3 regions of the Amycolatopsis sp. NPDC098790 genome follow, and region 1 is predicted to be linked to each of the others. Evidence: riboswitches for the same ligand, from Rfam matches in the RefSeq annotation. Region 1 holds a riboswitch; each other region holds the start of a gene.
What was found. A riboswitch is a leader RNA that binds a small molecule or an ion and turns the genes downstream of it on or off. The one in region 1 is predicted to bind S-adenosylmethionine.

Region 1 (3,996 bases):
ACGGCGAGCACCCGACCAGCCTACGTGCCCGCGAAAACGCCCCAATGTGGCCTTCGGTGCGTCTGACGCACCGAAGGGCCCCTTGGGTGCGTCAGACGCAACCAAGGCCACATTGGGGCGCTTGGATCAGGCGGCCGCGACGCCCTGCGGGCCGCGCGCGGTGTGCGTCACGTGGCCGCCGCGCTCGGCGACCCACGCCAGCGCCGCGTCGGCGCGCTCGCCGCGGACGCCCAGGCGGAAGCGGCCGACCGGGGTGTCGCCGATGCGGGTCAGGCCGCCGCCGATGGTGGCGAACTCGACGTCGAAGCGGCCCGCGGCCTCGGGCAGCAGCGCGCCGACCGACGCGAAGCCGACCAGCACGACGTCGACCGAGCGGTCGTAGCGCGACGACTGCGCGCGGGTGGTCTCGATGGCCGGCAGCAGCGCCTGCGCGGTGCGGCTCGCCGGGTTCGAGATCAGGTCGAGCACCGTGCCGCGCTCGATGACCGTGCCGTCTTCGAGCACCGCGACGTCGTCGCAGACCCGGCGGACCACGCCGGCGTCCGGCGTAGTGATCACGACGGTCGTGCCCAGCTCGGCGCGGGCGCGGTCGAGGACGGTGAGGACCGAGCCGGCCTCCTCCGGGTCGACGCCGGCCGTCGGGTCGTCGGCCAGGAGCACGGCCGGCGCCGCCGCGAGGGCCTTCGCGACCGCGACGCGGCGGAGCTGACCCTCCGACAGCTCGCCGGGACGCTGCGTCGCGCGCTGCGTCAGGCCGACGAGGTCGAGCAGCGAGCCGACGCGGCTGCGGCGCTGCGGGCCGTCGATGCCGAGCTGCTCGAGCGGGGAGGCGATGTTGCCGGCGATCGTGCGCTCGGCGATCAGCTCCGGCTTCGTCGAGACGACGCCCAGCTGACGGCGGATTTCCCGGAGGCGGCGGCCGTCGAGGGTGCCGGTGTTCAGGCCGTCGAGGCGGACGACGCCGCGGTCGGGCCGCTCCTGCAGCGCGATGCAGCGGGCCAGGACGGACTTGCCCGAACCGGCGGGGCCGACCACGCCGAAGAGCGAGCCGGCCTGGACGTCGACACTCACGTCCCGCAGGGCGACGACCGAATTTCCGTTGGTGGCAAAGGTTTTGGACAGGTTTTCGACGGTGATCACGAAGGCTCCAGAAAACGGGGCGCGCTCACTCGGAGGCGCCCGGCCGCAAGCAGAGTCCGTCCTAACTGGACGGTGCGTGAAGAAGAGGTGGACCGGCTACGACAAGCTCAGTGGGAGCGTCGACATGCGGTCACGGAGCGGCGGCCTTCGTCGACAACGCGACGCCTGGTCAGGAGCAGGGGGCGGGCTACCCTCTTCATCGGAAACGGCCTCCATCGGTCCTGGCGGTAGCACCTGCCCTGCGGAGGGTGGTTGCTGCGACTTCGGCGAGCCAGGTCTCTCAGTCGCTCGGGATGGACGTACTGAGTAAAACCGATCCCGAGGAGCGAACGCAAGCCCGTTGGCCCAGATCACACGAGTGGCGGTGTCCGAATCGCGAGATCACGCGGCAAGAGGCGTATTTTCACCCGGCGGCGTTGACTTCCACTGTGGACCTGCTAACGGACGGCGGCGATCCGGGCGAAGTCGTGCACGTCCAGCTGCTCGCCGCGGGTCTTCGGGTCGATCCCGGCGGCCGTGAGCAGTTCCCCGGCCCGCTCGGCGGAGCCCGCCCAGCCGGCGAGCGCGGCGCGGAGGGTCTTCCTGCGCTGTGAGAAGGCGGCGTCGACGAGGCCGAAGAGCCGATCGCGGTCGTCCGACGCCGGAGCGTCACCGCGTTCGAAGGCGACGAGCGCCGAATCGACGTTGGGCACCGGCCAGAACACCGACCGCGGCACGGGGGCGACCTTGCGCGCCGGGCCGTACCACGCGAGCTTGACGCTGGGGACGCCGTAGATCCGGCTGCCGGGGCCGGCGGCCATCCGGTCGGCGACCTCGGTCTGGACCATCACGAGGCCGGTGCGCAGGGAGGGCACCTCGGCGAGCAGGTGCAGCACGACGGGGACGGCGACGTTGTAGGGCAGGTTGGCGACGAGCGCGGTCGGCTCGCCGAGCTGCTCGCGCGTGACGCGCAGGGCATCGGCCCCGACGACGGTCAGCCGGTCCGCGGCTTCGGGGCCGCGTTCGGCGACGGTCTTGGGCAGCCGTTCGGCGAGCTTGGGATCGATCTCGACGGCGACGACGTGCGCACCGGTGGCCAGCAGCCCGAGGGTGAGCGAACCGAGCCCGGGCCCGACCTCGAGGACGACGTCGCCTTCGGTGACGTTCGCCAGCTCGACGATCCGCCGGACGGTGTTGGGATCGTGCACGAAGTTCTGCCCGAGCTTCTTGGTCGGCCGCACGTCGAGCTCGGCCGCCAGCCCGCGGATCTCGGCAGGTCCCAGCAGTTCAACCACCGGCAGAGCTTACCGATGAGGTCCCTCGCGCACGCGAAACGGCCCCCGTCCACGAAGGACGGGGGCCGTTCCGAAGCGAAACTCAGGCCTTCTTGCCGCAGACCGGCCAGGCGCTGTAGCCGCCGCGAGCGTCGCGGACCTTCTCCGCCACCGCGATCTGCTGCTCACGCGACGCCTGGTTCGGCAGGTTCGCGTACTGGTCGCCGCCGTAGGCGTCCCACGTGCGCTTGTCGAACTGGAGGCCGCCGTAGTAGCCGTTGCCCGTGTTGATGGCCCAGTTGCCGCCCGACTCGCACTGCGCGATGCGGTCCCACGCCGACCCGTCGCCGATCGCCGGCGTCGGGGCCTGCTTGGTGCCGACGTGGACGATCTTCGGCTTCGGCTGGGTGATGACCTTCTCGGAGATGCTCTCCCGGCCGACCTCTTTGCCGTTCTTCTGCGTGACCTTGTAGGTCACTTCCTTCTCACCCGGCGTGCCGGGGTCCTCGACCGAGGTCTTGCCCTTGGCGAGGTCCGGGTCGTCGACGCGCTGCTCGGGCGGGTCGATGGCTTCCTTCTGAACGACCGTCGAGACGCCGGTGCGGCTGATGTGCACCTCGGCGCCGTCGGTCAGCTTGACGTCCAGGCCGCCCTCGGCCTGGTCCTCCGGGCCCAGGGTGAGCTTGTACTCGCCCAGGAACTCCTGCGTCGTGACCGCGGTCGTCTTCACCTGCTTCGGCGCGTTTCCGCCGTCGTATAGGGTGATGTTCTTCATCGTCTTGATCTCGACGGTCGCGCCCTGGAGGGGCAGCTCGCCGTCCTTCGGCATCGACATCCACGTGCCGGGCTTGTCCATCGCGGTCATGCCGAGCTGGGACAGCGCGTCGCCGAGGTGGGTCGCGCGGACCCAGGAGGTGTGCTCCGCGCCGTCGACGATCATCTTCAGCTGGCGGCCGCGCTCGAGCTTGATGACGCCGCCGTCGCCGACCTCCGCCTGCGGGGACGGGGAGAGCGAGTCGTGCGCGCCCACGGACAGGCCCGCGTCCTCCAGCACCTCGCCGACGGTGTCGCCGAACGAGTGCACGGTGGTCTGCTGGCCGTCGACGTCGACGGTGATGCTCTTGTTCATCGCCAGCGCGGCCGCGCCGCCGCCGGCGACGCTGATCATGACGCTGAGGACGGCGCCCTTGAGGAAGCGGCGCTTCCAGACCTTGGTGGTCTGGCGGAGGCCCTCGTCCAGAGCCGCGCGACGCGCTTCGGGGGAAGCGGTGCGGTCCTCGTCGAGGCCGTCCGGGATGACGATCGGCGGCAGGTACGTCGTCTCCGCGTTGATGAGGCGGATCAGCTCGTCGACGTCGACGTCGATCTCGGCCATCATCGCGTCGGCGTCCGGGCCGAGCGCGGCGAGGATGTCCTGCTGCGTGATGTTCGGGTCGTCGGAGAAGTCGAGCTGGCCATACGCGGTGTCCTCGAAATAACTGCGTTCGAGGACGGCGGAGCGCGCTCCAGCCTGTCTGCTACCTGTCACCGGGGATCGTTCCCTTTCACGAGACGGCGGTCGGGGGCGCCGTCTCTACGACTGGGCGTGACGATCGGAAGCTGC
Region 2 (3,996 bases), on a different contig from region 1:
GCGGCGAACAGCAGGCCCGCGGCCACGAGCGCACCGGCCGCCGGGGCCGGGAAAACCACCGCGACCAGGAGGAACACGGCGTCGACGGCCACGAGGAACCAGCTGCGTTCGTAGGCGGCGAGCACCAGGAGACCGAGCGCGGCCAGCAGCGGGCCGCGCACGTCCCCGGGCAGCCGCAGCTCCAGCGCGCCGACCAGGTCGAGCAGCGGGACGGCCGCCAGCGCGCCCAGGGTGCCGAGCACGAAGCGGACCGGCCGCGGCGGCGTCCCGGCCCGGCGCAGGGACAGCCAGTACCAGCCGGCCACGGCGAGCACCACGCAGGCGAGGCCGGCGAGCCAGCCGAGCCTCGCCGACGGGACCACGTCGACCGCGGTGGCGATGGCGACGCCCGAGAGCTGGTTGTCGGGCAGCCCCGTGCCGGACACCTCGCCGGTGCCGAGGCCGGACAGGCTCTGGCTCAGCTCGTACCCCCGTCCGGCGACGAACCCGAAGTTGCCTTCCGCCGGCAGCAGCTCGACCGCCACCATCACCAGCAGGGCGAACCCCAGCGCCGCCAACGGGAACCAGGACCGGCGTGCTTTCCCCATCACCGCAGGGTATCGGGTGCCCGGCGCAGCAGGACCGCGAACGCCGCGGCGAGCAGGACGACCGCCGACAGCAGCACGCCCACCAGGTCCGCCGAGAGCACCACCGCGATGACCGCGAACCCCGCCGCGGTGAGCAGGACGAGCTTGCTGCGCTCGTACGCGGCGAGCACCAGCAGGCCGAGGGTGGCCAGCAGCGGTCCGCGCAGCCCGTCGCCGAGCCGGAACTGCCACGACCCGACCAGGTCGAGCAGCGGGACGGCGACGAGCGCGCCGGCCGTGCCGAGGACGAACCACCCGGTCCGGACCGGCCGGGCGGCGACCGCGTACCAGATCGCCGTGCCGAGCAGCACCACGCCGAGCGTGACGAGCCAGACCGGGCCGGTCGGCAGGCCGGCGCCCGGCGCGTAAAAGGGGTCCGGCGTCAGGAACTGCCCGCGGCCGATGTCGGCGGTCGCGTGCAGGTTCTCCTGGCTCATCGGGAGCGAGACGATGTTGACGAACTGGCCCTCGGCCGGACTCCGCCGGGCGAGCAGCTGCACCGCCGCCATGCCGATCTGCGCCAGCCCGAGCAGTGCCAGCGGGAACCAGAAACGCTGCCCTCTCCCCATCGCACCAGGCTAGTGCTCAGCAGAACGGCGGCAGCTCCCGCGGGTCGCCGACCGGAGCCCAGCGGCCGTCCACCTTCGCGTACTCCCAGCGGGCGCCGCGCGCGACGATCTGGCGCAGTGCCCGGACCACGCGGTCGACGTGCTCCTCCGTGCTGCCCAGGCCGAGGCTGACGCGGATCGCCTGCTGCCCGTCGCCGCCGGTGACGCCGATGAGGCGCTTGGCCGCGACGTGGGCGCAGAAGGCGCCGTCGCGGACGCCGATGCCGTACTCGGCCGACAGCACCGCGGCGACCCAGCCCGGGTCGAAGCCGTCGACGACGAAGCTGACCGTGCCGACCCGGTCGACCGGCGCGTCGAACAGCCGCAGCTCGGCGCAGCCCGGGATGCCTTCGAGTCCCTTGCGCAGCCGGGTGAGCAGGGCCTGCTCGTGGTCTTCGACCGCGGCCCAGTTCTCGGCGAGGGTCTCGCACGCGACGCCGAGCGCGTACACGCCGACGGTGTTGGGCGAGCCGGCTTCGTGGCGCTCGGGCCCGGTGTTCCAGACGACGGCGTCCTCGGTGACGAGCTTGGTCGCGCCACCGCCGGCGAGGTACGGCCGGGCGGCGCGCAGCCAGTCGGCGCGGCCGATCAGCGCACCGGCACCGAAGGGCGCGTAGAGCTTGTGGCCGGACAGCGCGACGTAGTCGACGTCCAGTTCCTTGATCGAGATCCGGCGGTGCGGGGCGAGCTGGGCGGCGTCGAGCGCGATGCGGGCGCCGTGCTTCCGCGCCACAGCGGCGATTTCGGCGACCGGGAGCAGCTCACCGGTCACGTTGGACGCTCCGGTGACGACGACCAATCGCGGCCCCTGCGGGGAATCCGCGAGCGCTTCGTCCACAGCGGACACTGCCGCGAGCCGGGTGCGCGGGGTCGGGATCCGCCGGACGTTCGGGCCCTGCCACGGCAGCAGCGCGGCGTGGTGCTCGGTGTCGAAGACGATCACCGTGGTGTGCCGGGGCAGGCTGCGGGCGAGCAGGTTGAAGGAGTCGGTGGTGTTGCGGGTGAAGACGACGGTGTCGGTGCGGCGCGCGCCGACGAAGCGGCGGAGGACGTCGCGGGTGCGCTCGTAGAGCTTGGTGGAGACCTGCGACGCGAAGCCGGCGCCGCGGTGGACGCTGGCGTACCAGGGCAGGAACTCGTCGACCTTGGCGCGGACGGCGTCGAGACAGGGGGCGCTCGCGGCGTGGTCGAGGTTGGCGTAGCCGATGGTCTCGCCGGTGACGAGCGGGACGCGCAGGGCGGCGCCGGCGACGGTCGGGATGGCTTGCTTGACAAGGGTTTCCGCGATAGGGGCGGCCGGTTCGGCGGCGAGGGCGACGGGCGCGGTTCCGGCGGCGGCGCGGGCGGCCGGGGCGAGCGTGCCGGCGTCGGCCAGAGCGGTGGTGGTGCTGGTGCGGTCGATGGCGAGAGTCATCGGTGCCTCCTCGGCGGTCCGGGGGACCCCGGCGAGGGGCCCGCGCTTGCCCGTCGCACGGCGCGACCGGCCCGGTCTTCACCCGGGGCACCCCACCGCGGTAGGAGGGTTGCCGGCCAGCAAGCCGGGGCTTCGCGCTGGCACTCATGACCTGAGCCCGAAGGTAACCGAGAACGCGCCCGGCGGCCAACCCCCGCCTCACATTCTGAGACGCCGCTCACACACCGTGAGGTCTCAGAGCTTCGCGCGAAACCGCCCCGGGAGCTGCGTCACGGCGTTGTCCGCGAGGTGCGTAGCCGTGCCCGCGTACTGCTCGGCTCCCGCGGTGAAGCGCCAGCCGCCGATGGTCTTGCCGTCGACGGGTTCGGCGGCCCCGCTCACGGTCCAGAGGGTGAAGTGCACGTGGGCGCCGGTGCTGCTGCCGCCGCACGGGAGCGCGTTGCCGGTCGACCCGAGGACGGTCCCGGCTTCGACGTGCTCACCGTCGGTGACCGCGATGCCCTCCAGGTGGTAGTAGCCGGTCCGCCAGCCGCCGGCGTGGTCGACGGTGACCCAGTCGCCGCCGGGGCAGTGCTGCAGGTGAACGGTCCCCGCCAGCGGCGCGCGGACGGTCCGGTCGGCCGGGCTGAAGTCGATGGCGTTCTTGACGCCGGTGCCGCCGTCGTCGGAGTGGATGCCGGCCGAGTAGACCTGCTGGCCGGCCTCGAACGGCAGGGCGAGCACCGGGAACGGAGCCACGTCGGCGGTCGAGGCCGGCGCGCCGAGCAGGCCGAGGACCGCGGCCATTCCCAGGGCGAGCGCGGTCCTGCGAAGCATTGTCACTGTGCGTACCCCTTTGGCCTGACGCTCACCCATTCGAACTAACCCGATAGGGGCGCAGAGTAGGCCAAAAGGGGGATCATGGGGAAGATTGCGGACGCGGAAGATCACCCTCGCGGGAAAAGATCACCAGGTGGGTGCGGCAAGCGGACAAGCATCGGACAACGCGCAGCCCAAGGCGGTGCGCAGGAGTCGGCGGGTCGTACGCCCGGCGGGAAGTTAGCGGGCTCGGCCAGGCAACTCGCGGCAGTCGCGGACAGCTCGCGCGCCGGCGAACGAATCGGTCGGCCGATGCGCGCCTGCCCGGCCACGAACGGGGTTACCGGCCCGACTCGCCCCGCCAGCGGGCCAGCCGGCCCGCCCGGTCCACCGCTCGCAACCGGCGCTCGACCGCGTCGCGGACCGCGGCCGTCGTCACCACCAGCAGCTGGTCGTGCTCCTGCAGCCGGCTCGTCTTCTGCGGCGTGAAACCCGCGCCCTCGCGGACGACCAGGCTCACCGTCGCGCCCGTCGGCAGCCGCAGCTCCGA
Region 3 (3,996 bases), on a different contig from region 1:
ACAGGAGTTGCCCTATGGCCAACATCAAGTCGCAGATCAAGCGCATCACGACGAACGAGAAGGCGCGTCAGCGCAACCAGGCGATCCGGTCCTCGGTGAAGACCGCGATCCGCAAGGTCCGCGAAGCCGCCGAGGCCGGCGACAAGGCCAAGGCCGTCGAGCTGCAGCGCGACGCCGCCCAGAAGCTGGACAAGGCCGTCTCGAAGGGCGTCATCCACGCCAACCAGGCCGCCAACAAGAAGTCGGCGCTCGCCAAGCGCGTCAACGCGCTCTGAGCTGGTTGATTTCTGGGAAGGCCCCGGCTTCGGCCGGGGCTTTTCTCGTGCCCGGGGTTCAGCCCTTGGCGGCCGCGACCTCCAGGACCGCGCGCTCCAGCGCGTAGCCCGGGTCGGCCGCCACGCCCTTGACCTCGGCGTTCAGGCGCGCGACGACGCGCATCGCCGTGGCCAGGCCGTCCTGGTTCCAGCCCCGCGACTGGCCCTGGGCCTTGCGGATCTTCCACGGCGGCATGCCCAGTTCACCGGCCATCTGGTTCGGGTTGCCGCGGCCCGCGCCCGAGACGCGGGCGATCGTGCGGACCGCGTCGGCCAGGGCGTCGGCCACCAGGACGTGCGGGACGCCCAGCTGCATCGCCCAGCGCAGCGACTCCAGCGCCGCCGACCGGTCGCCGCTCACCGCCTTCTCCGCCACCGCGAAGCCCGTCACGTCGGCGCGGCCACGGTGGTACTGGCGGACCGCGTCGGCGTCGACCGTGCCGCCCGTGTCGGCCACCAGCTGGCTCGCCGCCGAGGAGAGTTCACGCAGGTCGGAGCCCACCGCGTCGATCAGCGCGGCCACCCCGGCCGGGTCGATCTTGCCGCCCGCCCGGCGGATCTCGTGCCGCACGAACTGCTCGCGCTCGGCCGGCTTGGTCAGTTTCGGGCACTCCGTGACCTCGGCGCCGGCCTTCTTCAGCGCCGCGGGGAGCGACTTGCCCGCCTTGCTGCGGCCACCGCCGTTGTGCACGACGACCAGCACGACGCCGTCCGCGGGGTCCTTCAGGTACGACGCCACGGCGTCGGCCAGCTCCTGCGAGATGTCCTGCGCCGACTCCAGGACGATCACGCGACCCTCGCTGAACAGCGACGGGCTGACGAGTTCGGCCAGCTCGGGGGCTGTGAGATCCGACACCCGGACCCGGGTCAGCTCGGCCGTGGCGTCGATCGCGCGCGCCGCGGCGAGGGTCTCGCGGACGGCCCGTTCGATCAGCAGTTCTTCCTCGCCCAGCACCAGCTGCAGCGGGGCGGGGGCGGTGGCTTGCGCGGTCACCCGAGGATCCTCTCACTTGCGGTGTCGTGCGCCCGCTCCGGTGATGTCGGACGGCCACCGTGGCACGGCGTGACCGCCATGTCGTACGGTGTCCACGAGGCGGCGCGCTGACTCGCGCGCCCCGACAACCGAATACCGCTCATCCAGAGGGGCAGAGGGAACGGCCCGACGAAGCCCCGGCAACCGGCGTACAGCCCGTCATCCCGCGATCGCGGGGTAGCTGACGACCACGGTGCCAATTCCGGCCCGCTTCGGCGGGGCAGATGAGGAAAGGAACCTCGCGATGACCGCAACCCTCGGCACGACCTCCACCACCAAGACCCCGGACCTCGGACCGGCCGTCGAACTGGTGTCGAAGGAAGAGGGCCACCGGCAGCCGCTCGCCCCCGAGTTCGTCTCCGCCGAAGACTTCTCGCCGCTCGAGGTCGCCTACGACTTCGGCCGCGTCCGCCGCGAAGACATCGAGGCCGGCCCCAAGAACATCTGGCGCTACAAGAAGCTCCTCCCGGTTCCGTCCAACGTCGAAGAGATCCCGAACACCGAGCCCGGCGCGACCCGGCTGATCCGCGCCGACCGCCTGGCCAAAGAACTCGGCCTCAAGCGCGTGTGGGTCAAGGACGACACCGGCAACCCGACGCACTCGTTCAAGGACCGCGTCGTCGCCGTCGCGCTGGCCGCGGCCCGCGAGTTCGGCTTCGAGGTGCTCGCGTGTCCGTCGACCGGCAACCTGGCCAACGCGACGGCCGCCGCCGCGGCCCGCGCCGGCTGGCGGTCGGTCGTGCTGATCCCGAAGACCCTCGAGCGCGCCAAGATCCTCACCACCGCGGTGTACGACGGCGACCTGATCGCCGTCGACGGCAACTACGACGACGTCAACCGCCTCGCCACCGAGCTGGCCGGTGAGCACCCGAAGTGGGCGTTCGTGAACGTGAACGTCCGGCCGTACTACTCGGAGGGCTCGAAGACGCTGGCCTTCGAGGTCGCCGAGCAGCTCGGCTGGCGCATCCCGCCGCAGATCGTCGTGCCGATCGCCTCCGGTTCCCAGTTGACGAAGGTGGACAAGGGTTTCCGCGAGCTGGGACAGCTCGGGCTCGTGGACGCCAGCCCGTACAAGGTGTTCGGCGCGCAGGCGACCGGCTGCTCGCCGGTGTCGGCCGCGTTCCGCGCCGGCCAGGACGTGGTCCAGCCGGTGAAGCCGGACACGATCGCCAAGTCGCTGGCGATCGGCAACCCGGCCGACGGCCCGTACGTGCTCGACATCGTCAACCGCACCGGCGGCGCGATCGAGGACGTCACCGACGAAGAGGTCGTCGAAGGCATCCGCCTGCTGGCCCGCACCGAGGGCATCTTCACCGAGACGGCCGGCGGGGTCACCGTGGCCACGGCGAAGAAGCTCGTCGAGACGGGCAAGCTCGACCCGGACGCCGAGACGGTCCTCCTGATCACCGGCGACGGCCTCAAGACCCTCGACGCGGTCGAGAACCACCTCGGCCCCAAGGCGATCGTGCCGCCGTCAGCCGCCGCGGTGAACGAGGCGCTCGGCTACTGACGTCCGACGACGCTCGGGGCGGGCCGTGCGGCTCGCCCCGAGTCCGGTCACCGGCAACGGGCTCGACCGGCGCTGGGGCGCTGGGCGCTGGGGCGCTGGGGCGCTGGGGCGCTGGGGCGCTGGGGCGATCGTGTAGGACGTCGGCGGCCACGCGACTTCTGCCCGGCTACCGACCGCGCTTGGCCCGCCTACAGCGGCGAGCCAAGCGGTCGCCGCGCTCCGGAGACGGACCTGACTTGGCTCAAATTAGTGCGCACCGCGGTCGTGGATGCGGGTGAGGGCATCGCGGAGGTCGTCGGGTAGCGGGTCGACTGCGGTGAGGGTGTGCTCGCCGGCCTGGATGTTGATGGTGCGGTAGCGGCTTGTGGTGGTAGATCGGCCGCGCACGTAGGTCGTGTTTAGACATTCGAAACGACTTCTCGATGTGGAACAGTCGGTGGTAGGCGTCGATCACGAACTCGGCGGTGAGGTCCGGGAGGTTGGTGACGTAGCCTTTGAGGCCGGCAAGGGCGCGTGCCTTGGCTTCCAGGGTCCGGTTGACGCTCTTGGTGGCGCCGGTGAGCTGGATGAACCGGTTGCGTTTGACCGCGGTCTTGCCGGCGACGGCCTGCTCGGCCTTGGCGACCTGTTCCGCAGAGATCATGCCAGCGTCGGCCACGACCGTGACATCAGCCAGCTGGTGGGCATCCATGAACGCACGGATGGTCGGCAGCATCGTAGTGGTCTCGCCCCGGTTGCCCTCGAACGCGTTGACCATCAACGGAAACCCGCTTGCGTCGGTGAGCAGCTCGATCGTGATCTGCGGCTCCAGGCGGCGTCCTTTGGAGAACCCGGGCTCACGGAACCGCGAACGCGGGCAGACGCCGCTTGAGGGTCGCGTACGCCGGCGGGTCGAAACCTGCCTCCTCGACCACCCGCAGACTGTCCAGCTTGCTGATCGGCTCGACGATCCGTGCCAGTACCAGTAATAGGAACACCTCGTCACCACCAGCGGCCTCCTCGAACCCAACAGCTGGTAGGCGTGGCCGAGCGCGTCCCACAGGTACCCCGTCCGCGACGACGTGATCGCAAGCGGCCCACCACCAGCACCACTGCCGGCCTGCAACGCCGCGAAGTCCGGGCCGAAGTCGAGCTCGGGC

Region 2: another riboswitch for S-adenosylmethionine. It lies ahead of ACIQWX_RS28365 (aminotransferase class V-fold PLP-dependent enzyme); the one in region 1 lies ahead of ACIQWX_RS11545 (methionine ABC transporter ATP-binding protein).
Region 3: another riboswitch for S-adenosylmethionine. It lies ahead of thrC (threonine synthase); the one in region 1 lies ahead of ACIQWX_RS11545 (methionine ABC transporter ATP-binding protein).

The regions. Positions count from the first base shown of each region.
Region 1 is NZ_JBIWAI010000001.1:2,293,380-2,297,375, reverse strand. Features, by position in the region: gene ACIQWX_RS11550 (4-(cytidine 5'-diphospho)-2-C-methyl-D-erythritol kinase) at 1-11, opposite strand, end outside; gene ACIQWX_RS11545 (methionine ABC transporter ATP-binding protein) at 127-1,140, opposite strand; SAM riboswitch class I at 1,350-1,440, opposite strand; gene rsmA (16S rRNA (adenine(1518)-N(6)/adenine(1519)-N(6))-dimethyltransferase RsmA) at 1,578-2,414, opposite strand; gene ACIQWX_RS11535 (transglycosylase family protein) at 2,497-3,921, opposite strand.
Region 2 is NZ_JBIWAI010000003.1:677,436-681,431, reverse strand. Features, by position in the region: gene ACIQWX_RS28375 (hypothetical protein) at 1-587, opposite strand, end outside; gene ACIQWX_RS28370 (hypothetical protein) at 587-1,195, opposite strand; gene ACIQWX_RS28365 (aminotransferase class V-fold PLP-dependent enzyme) at 1,212-2,648, opposite strand; SAM riboswitch class IV at 2,686-2,800, opposite strand; gene ACIQWX_RS28360 (M23 family metallopeptidase) at 2,883-3,464, opposite strand; gene ACIQWX_RS28355 (potassium/proton antiporter) at 3,787-3,996, opposite strand, start outside.
Region 3 is NZ_JBIWAI010000003.1:214,704-218,699, reverse strand. Features, by position in the region: gene rpsT (30S ribosomal protein S20) at 15-275, shown strand; gene holA (DNA polymerase III subunit delta) at 334-1,308, opposite strand; SAM riboswitch class I at 1,445-1,578, shown strand; gene thrC (threonine synthase) at 1,592-2,857, shown strand; partial or broken gene ACIQWX_RS26450 (transposase) at 3,104-3,962, opposite strand.